3 regions of the Nocardioides sp. S5-5 genome follow, and region 1 is predicted to be linked to each of the others. Evidence: riboswitches for the same ligand, from Rfam matches in the RefSeq annotation. Region 1 holds a riboswitch; each other region holds the start of a gene.
The links. A riboswitch is a leader RNA that binds a small molecule or an ion and turns the genes downstream of it on or off. The one in region 1 is predicted to bind cobalamin.

Region 1 (2,254 bases):
ACACCGAGTCGAAGGAGACGTCGGCGCTGGGCTTGTTCTCGCCACAGCCGAAGAGCGAGAGGAAGGAGCCGACGCCGAGCTTCTCCAGCTCGTCCTGCGGGCCGGCGGCCTCGTCGCCGAAGGCGCTGGCGTAGGAGCCGTAGACGAAGTCCGGCTCGGCCTCGAGGAGGGTCTCGCTGTCGGGGTACTCCTTGGAGAGGACCGGCACGGCGTCGTACGCCGCCTTCCACTTCTCCGGCACCGCGTCGTCGAGGTACGCCGTCCCCGCCATCCGGTCGGACAGGTCGAGGGCCAACATCACCTCGGTGGCGCCCTGGTTCATGGTGACCGCGCGCTCCGGCGGCGCGCTGATCGTGGAGGTGAAGCCACAGCTGCCGGCCTTGACGGGGAAGCCGGTGGCGGTCGGTCCCTTGCTCTCGGCCTCCGGCGCGCCGGCGCATCCGGCGAGCAGGGGGAGCGCCGCGAGGGCAGCCAGGAAACGGGTACGACGGGTCGAGGACATGGTCGCTCTTTTCAGTCCGAGGCTCTTGCGCGAAGCCTGTTGTGCGGGTGTGTCGCGGACCCTCGAGATCCACGGCCAGCAGGTCTTCGGACTCGGGATCGATCGGACGGAGCGCCTTCCCGGACCGTCGTGCGTCCAGTGGCTTGCCCTGATTGCTCAGTGCCCCGCCCGTCACCCTCACCGCTGCGCGTCAGTCCCGGATTCGCACCGGGTTCCCTGCTCACGGGTGTGAGTTGACTGGCGAGGCGGACGCTAGCACGCACCGGCCCGACGTTCTTGGTGGGATATCTCACCTCTGCCGCAGCCGACGCGCCGACACCAGATCTAGGTCCCACGAATCTGGGTGACCCCTACATATGGTGGTTCTCGTAGCTGGTTCCTCGCCCCAGCCAGGGGCGCGGAGGCAAGAGGGAACCCGGTGGAAGTCCGGGACTGCCCCGCAGCGGTGAGTGGGAACGACCGCCGTCACACAGCACTGGGTCGCGATGTGCGACCTGGGAAGCGACGGCCAGTAGGACTCCTTTCGAGGAGACGCCCGCGAGTCCGAAGACCTGCCAGCGCGCCGCACCCGCCGGGTGCGGTGGTCCGAGGCCTCGTGGGAAGGCCGACGGCTGAGCAGGCGCGTCGGCGCCGCCCCGCTGTCGTCCCCTCGCGAGCCAGACTCCGAGGGGAGAACACCGTGACCGTCACCGAGTCACCCACCCGCACCACCATGACGGTGCGCAAGCGCAACGGCGAGACCGAGCGCGTCGACGTCACCAAGATCGTGCGCGCCGTCGACCGGGTCAGCGCCGACCTGCCCGACGTCGACCCGATGCGGGTCGCGACCCGCACCATCAGCGGCCTGTACGACGGCGCGACCACCGCCGAGCTGGACCGGCTCTCGATCCAGACCGCGGCCGAGCTCACGGCTGCGGAGCCGGCGTACTCGAAGCTCGCGGCCCGGCTGTTGGCGGGCTACATCGACAAGGAGGTCCGCAACCAGGGCGTGGCCTCCTTCAGTCAGTCGGTCGCGCTGGGCCATGCCGAGGGCGTGATCGGCGACGAGACGGCGCGGTTCGTGAAGGACAACGCCCGCAAGCTCGACTTCGCGATCGACGAGGATGCGGACCGTCGGTTCGAGTACTTCGGCCTGCGCACGGTCTACGACCGCTACCTGCTGCGCCACCCCACGGCGCGGCTGGTGATCGAGACGCCGCAGTACTTCCTGCTCCGCGTCGCCTGCGGCCTGTCCCGTACGCCGGCCGAGGCGATCGGCTTCTACCGGCTGATGTCGAGCCTGGCCTACCTGCCGAGCAGCCCGACGCTGTTCAACTCCGGCACGCGGCACACGCAGATGTCGTCGTGCTACCTGGTCGACAGCCCGCGCGACGAGCTGGAGTCGATCTACAGCCGTTACACGCAGGTCGCGCAGCTCTCGAAGTTCGCCGGCGGCATCGGCATCGGCTTCTCCCGGGTGCGCTCGCGCGGCGCGCTGATCCGTGGCACCAACGGTCAGTCCAACGGGATCGTGCCCTTCCTGCGCACCCTCGACTCGTCGGTGGCGGCGGTCAACCAGGGCGGCCGCCGCAAGGGCGCCGCCTGTGTCTACCTGGAGCCGTGGCACCCCGACGTCGAGGAGTTCCTCGAGCTGCGGGACAACACCGGTGAGGAGGCCCGTCGTACCCACAACCTCAACCTGGCCAACTGGATCCCCGACGAGTTCATGCGCCGGGTCGAGGCCGACGAGACGTGGTCGCTGATCGACCCGAA
Region 2 (2,254 bases), 2.0 Mb from region 1:
TCGTACCCCGCCTCGCGCAGCCTCCGCAGCATCCGCACCGCCGAGACGGGCGTGTCCAGGCCGACCGCGTTGCCGATGCGGGAGTGCTTGGTGGGGTACGCCGACAGCATCAGCGCGATCCGCTTGTCCTGGTTGGGGATCCGCCGCAGCCGGGCGTAGTTGACCGCGAGCCCGGCCACCCGCGCGGCCCGCTCCGGGTCAGCGACGTATGACGGCAGCCCGGCCTCGTCGAGCTCCTTGAACGAGAACGGCGCGGTGCTGATCCGCCCGTCGAACTCGGGGATGGCGACCTGGTTGGCGTAGTCGAGTGGGGTGACGCCGTCGTCGGAGGCCTCCCACTCGGCGCGGCTGCTGGTCAGGCACAGCCCCTGCAGGACGGGGATGTCGAGGGCGGCGATCCGCTCCACGTCCCAGGTCTCGTCCTCGCCACCCGCGCTGACCGAGGCCGGCGTCGAGCCGCCCGCCGCCAGCACCGTGACGACCAGCGCGTCGAGGTCGCCGAGCGCGGCGAACAGCTCGTCCGGCGCCGCCCGCAGCGATCCGGCGAAGATCGGCACCCCGACCGCCTCGCCGGTGGCGTCGATCGCGTCGCACAGCGCATGCACGAACGCGGTGTTCCCACTGGCCTGGTGCGCCCGGTAGAAGAGCACCCCCACCGTGGCCCGGTCCCCGGCCACCGCGGGCCGCTCGACCAGCCCCCACGCCGGGATCACCTCCGGCGGCTCGAAGCCCTCGCCGGTCAACAGCACCGTGTCGGACAGGAACCGGTGCAGCTCGGTGAGGTTGCGCGGGCCGCCCTCGGCGAGGTAGCGGTGCGCCTCCGCCGCGATCCCGACCGGCACCGTCGAGGCCTCCATCAGCTCGGCGCTCGGCGTCAGCTCGCCACCGAGCACCACGAGCGGGCGGCCGGTCGCGCGCAGCGCGGCCAGCTCGGCGTCGTACTGCTGCGGGGAGCCGAGCAGCCGGACGACGACCAGGTCGGCGCCGGTGGCCAGCAGCACGAGCGCGGCGAGGTCGCTGCGCGCCGGGTTGGCCCAGCCGTAGTCGGCGCCGCTGGCCCGCGCGGACAGCAGGTCGGTGTCGGACGTGGACAGCAGTGCGATGCGCGCCATGACGCTCAAAGCCTCCTCGGGGTTCGCGCCCCTCATCGGTAGGTGTGTCCGCGGCCAGTGTCTGGCTGCCCGCCGCCACGAGGGCGACGGGGTCACAGTGGCGGAACCGCCCCGGTCTCACACCGGGTTCCTGCACCGCGGACCTGTGGGGAGTCAGCCTACGGTGGTCCCATGCAGGATCAGCAGGCGCCCGGCATCCACGTGGCCGTTCACGGCCACCCCAACCTGGACACCCTCCTCCTGTGGCACCCCGCGGTCCGCACCGACGCCGACGCGGTGGGCGCCCTGGCGAGCCGGATCGCCACCCGCGGCGGGGTCCGCGTCGTCGTACCCACCTGGGCGGACGGACGCGACCTGCTCCGCTCGGTCCGCTACGCCCGCCAATCGGCCGTGCATCCACCGGACCACGTCTCCGTCGTCGGGTACGGCGCCGCGGGCATCGCCGCGCTCAGCCTGGCCGAGCACCAGCGGCGCCTCGGCATCGGCCTGCGCCGGGTGACCTGCGTCGACGGCGCGGACGGCCTCGCCGACCCGATCAGCGGCCAGCCGCTGGGGCCGCCGGCACCGAGCCCGGCGAGCACGGAGGTCGACATCGTCGAGGCCGCCGATCCCGCCTGGGCGCGGGCGACCGTCGAGGCCTGGAGCTCCGCCGGCTGGGCGGCCTTCGCCATCCCGGCCGAGGAGTTCACCTGGCGCCTCGGCGACACCCCTTGATCGACTTAGCGAAAACGCTAAGATGGGCGTATGCCGCTCATGGACGAACGACCCCCGCGGGGCACCGACCTGCTCGGCCTGCGACAGCGCGCTGGGCTCAGCCAGGCCGAGATGGCCGCCCGGCTGGGGATCACGGCCAGCGTGCTGAGCGCCTACGAGCGGGGCCGGCGCGAGCCTCGGGTCGACATCTTCTTTCGGGCCGTCGACGTCGCCGGCTTCCACGTCGACTACGTCGAGAAGTCGGGGCGCGCACCACAGCGATGGACCGTGCCGAACGCCCAGGAGAAGGCCGAGATACTCGTGAGGGTGGCCGCCCTCGGCATGGCGCTGCCGCGCCGCGACCGTGGCCCACTCACCTTCCCCCATGACGTCTGGAGGAAGGTGTCTGTCGATGCCTGACCACGTCGTGGTGCTCCAGCGGGCGGTCG
Region 3 (2,254 bases), 2.0 Mb from region 1:
ACGACCTCGATCCGCACCTCCTCCACCGTCTCCAGCTCACCGACGGTCCCGATCATCGGCGTCGCGCCGTCGAGCGGGCGGAACCGGCCCTCGCCGGGTGCGCTGGTGAAGGAGGCGAAGTCGTAGTCGCCGATCTGGCCCGCTCCGGCCTCGGCGACGGCGGCCCGCACCGGTGCGGCCGCGTCGGCCGGGACGAAGACCGTGAGCTTGTCGCAGGGCTCGCCCGACGCGGGGATGATCGGCGCGAGGTCCTTGAGGCCGAGGGCGACCGCGAACGCCTCGGACACGCCCCCGACGGCCTGGTCGGCGTTGGTGTGGGCGGTCAGCAGCGCGCAGTCGGCCTTCGCCAGCGTGTGCAGGGTGCGGCCCTTCGGGGTGGTCGCCGCGACGCCGTGGACGCCCTTGAGGAAGAGCGGGTGGTGGACCAGCAGCAGGTCGGCCTTCCAGTCCGCGGCCTCCGCCGCGACCTCGGGAGTGGGGTCGACCGCCAGCAGCACCTTCTTCACGGGCTGCTCGGGGTCGCCGTACACGAGCCCGACGGCGTCCCAGCTGTCGGCCGTCGCGGGCGGGTACCAGCCGTGGACCAGGTCGACGACGTCCTTGAGCGAGGGCATGGCGGTCAGGCTACCGAGAGGGCCGCGGCGGGCGGTTGCTATGGTGCCGGTGCCAGCGAAGGGAACCCGGTGCGAGTCCGGGACTGACGCGCAGCGGTGTGGGTGACGGCCGGAGCACGATGTCACTGGACCTCCCGGGGTCTGGGAAGACGCTCCGAACCGGATGATCCCGAGTCCGAAGACCTGCTGGCCCTTGCGGCCCGACCGTCGCGAGGTCGATGTGGGGCGATCGCGAGGAGCCCCGGCCTCGAAGGACTCCGTCACTTGGCGCACATGGCCCGCAGCCGCCCCGACCGGTGCCCCGGCGTGGTCCACCCGTGGCCGGCCGACGACGGCGGCCTGGTGCGGATCCGGGTGCCCGGCGGCCGGGTGCCGGTCTCGGCGCTGAGGGCGTTGGCCGCCGTCGCCGAGGAGTACGGCGACGGCCGGGTCCGGGTCACCGGCCGCGCCAACCTCCAGGTCCGCGCCATGCCCCTGACCTCGTCCGGCCTGCTGGCCGGCCCCGCGCTGGCCGCCCTCGAGCGGACCGGCCTGCTGCCGTCCCGCTCCCACGACCGGGTCCGCAACGTGCTGGTCTCGCCGCAGACCGGGCTGGCCGGCGGCCGCGCCGACCTGCGCCCGGTGCTCGCCGCGCTCGACGCGCTGCTGCTCGCCGACGCCGCGCTGGCCGGGCTGCCGGGCCGCTTCCTGTTCACCCTCGACGACGGCCGCGGCGACCTCGCCGACAAGCACCTCGACCTCGGCCTGGTCGCGCTGGACGCCGGCACCGCGCAGCTGCGGGTCGGCGTGTGCTGGGGCGAGATCGGGGCTCTGGCCGACGCGCCCGCCGCCCTGGTCACGCTGGCCCGGGCGTTCCTGGCCGCCCGCGGCACCGGACCCGACGCGCCGTGGCACGTCCCCGAGCTGTCCGTCCCGCTCACCGCGCCCGCGCCCGCCGCCACCGGCGCCACCGTCGCGACCGGCCCGCTCCCGTTCGGCCCGGTCGCGGGCGGTCGGCATGTCGCCGTACCCGACGACGGGCTGGACGCCCCGACCATCGCGGCCTGGGCCGCACCGACCGTGATCGTCACGCCGTGGCACGGCGTACTCGTCCCCGAGGAAGCTGAATGACCGACCCCACCGCTCCGCCGCGCCGCTACGACTACATCGCCGACGGGCCGGCGATCTACGTCGACTCGTTCGCGACCATCCGCCGCGAGTCGGACCTGTCCGGGGTCCCCGCCGAGGCGGAGAGGGTCGCGGTCCGGATGATCCACGGCAGCGGGCAGACCGACCTGGTGCGAGATCTGGTCGTCCATCCGCGGCTGGTGCCCGCCGCCCGGGCCGCGCTGAACGCCGGCGCGCCGATCCTGTGCGACGCCCGGATGGTCGCCATGGGCATCACCGCCGGCCGGCTGCCCGCCGACAACCCGGTGCACTGCTTCCTCACCGACGAGCGGGTCCCCGCGCTGGCGCGGGCGTGGTCGACGACCCGCACCGCGGCCGCCGTATCGCTGTGGGAGCCGCTCCTCGACGGCGCCGTCGTCGCGATCGGCAACGCACCCACCGCGCTCTTCCACCTGCTGGAGATGGTCCTCGCCGGTGGCCCCCGTCCGGCCGCGATCGTCGGCTGCCCCGTCGGGTTCATCGGCGCGGCCGAG

Region 2: another riboswitch for cobalamin. It lies ahead of cobN (cobaltochelatase subunit CobN); the one in region 1 lies ahead of ACUP6Y_RS23745 (ribonucleoside-diphosphate reductase subunit alpha).
Region 3: another riboswitch for cobalamin. It lies ahead of ACUP6Y_RS09170 (nitrite reductase); the one in region 1 lies ahead of ACUP6Y_RS23745 (ribonucleoside-diphosphate reductase subunit alpha).

The regions. Positions count from the first base shown of each region.
Region 1 is NZ_CP199913.1:4,906,611-4,908,864, reverse strand. It holds gene ACUP6Y_RS23750 (ABC transporter substrate-binding protein) at 1-502, opposite strand, end outside; cobalamin riboswitch at 565-759, opposite strand; cobalamin riboswitch at 859-1,075, shown strand; gene ACUP6Y_RS23745 (ribonucleoside-diphosphate reductase subunit alpha) at 1,182-2,254, shown strand, end outside.
Region 2 is NZ_CP199913.1:1,911,995-1,914,248, reverse strand. It holds gene cobN (cobaltochelatase subunit CobN) at 1-1,112, opposite strand, end outside; cobalamin riboswitch at 1,148-1,267, opposite strand; gene ACUP6Y_RS09060 (hypothetical protein) at 1,284-1,826, shown strand; gene ACUP6Y_RS09055 (helix-turn-helix domain-containing protein) at 1,866-2,225, shown strand; gene ACUP6Y_RS09050 (hypothetical protein) at 2,218-2,254, shown strand, end outside.
Region 3 is NZ_CP199913.1:1,944,545-1,946,798, reverse strand. It holds gene ACUP6Y_RS09175 (Nif3-like dinuclear metal center hexameric protein) at 1-614, opposite strand, end outside; cobalamin riboswitch at 651-819, shown strand; gene ACUP6Y_RS09170 (nitrite reductase) at 888-1,724, shown strand; gene ACUP6Y_RS09165 (precorrin-8X methylmutase) at 1,721-2,254, shown strand, end outside.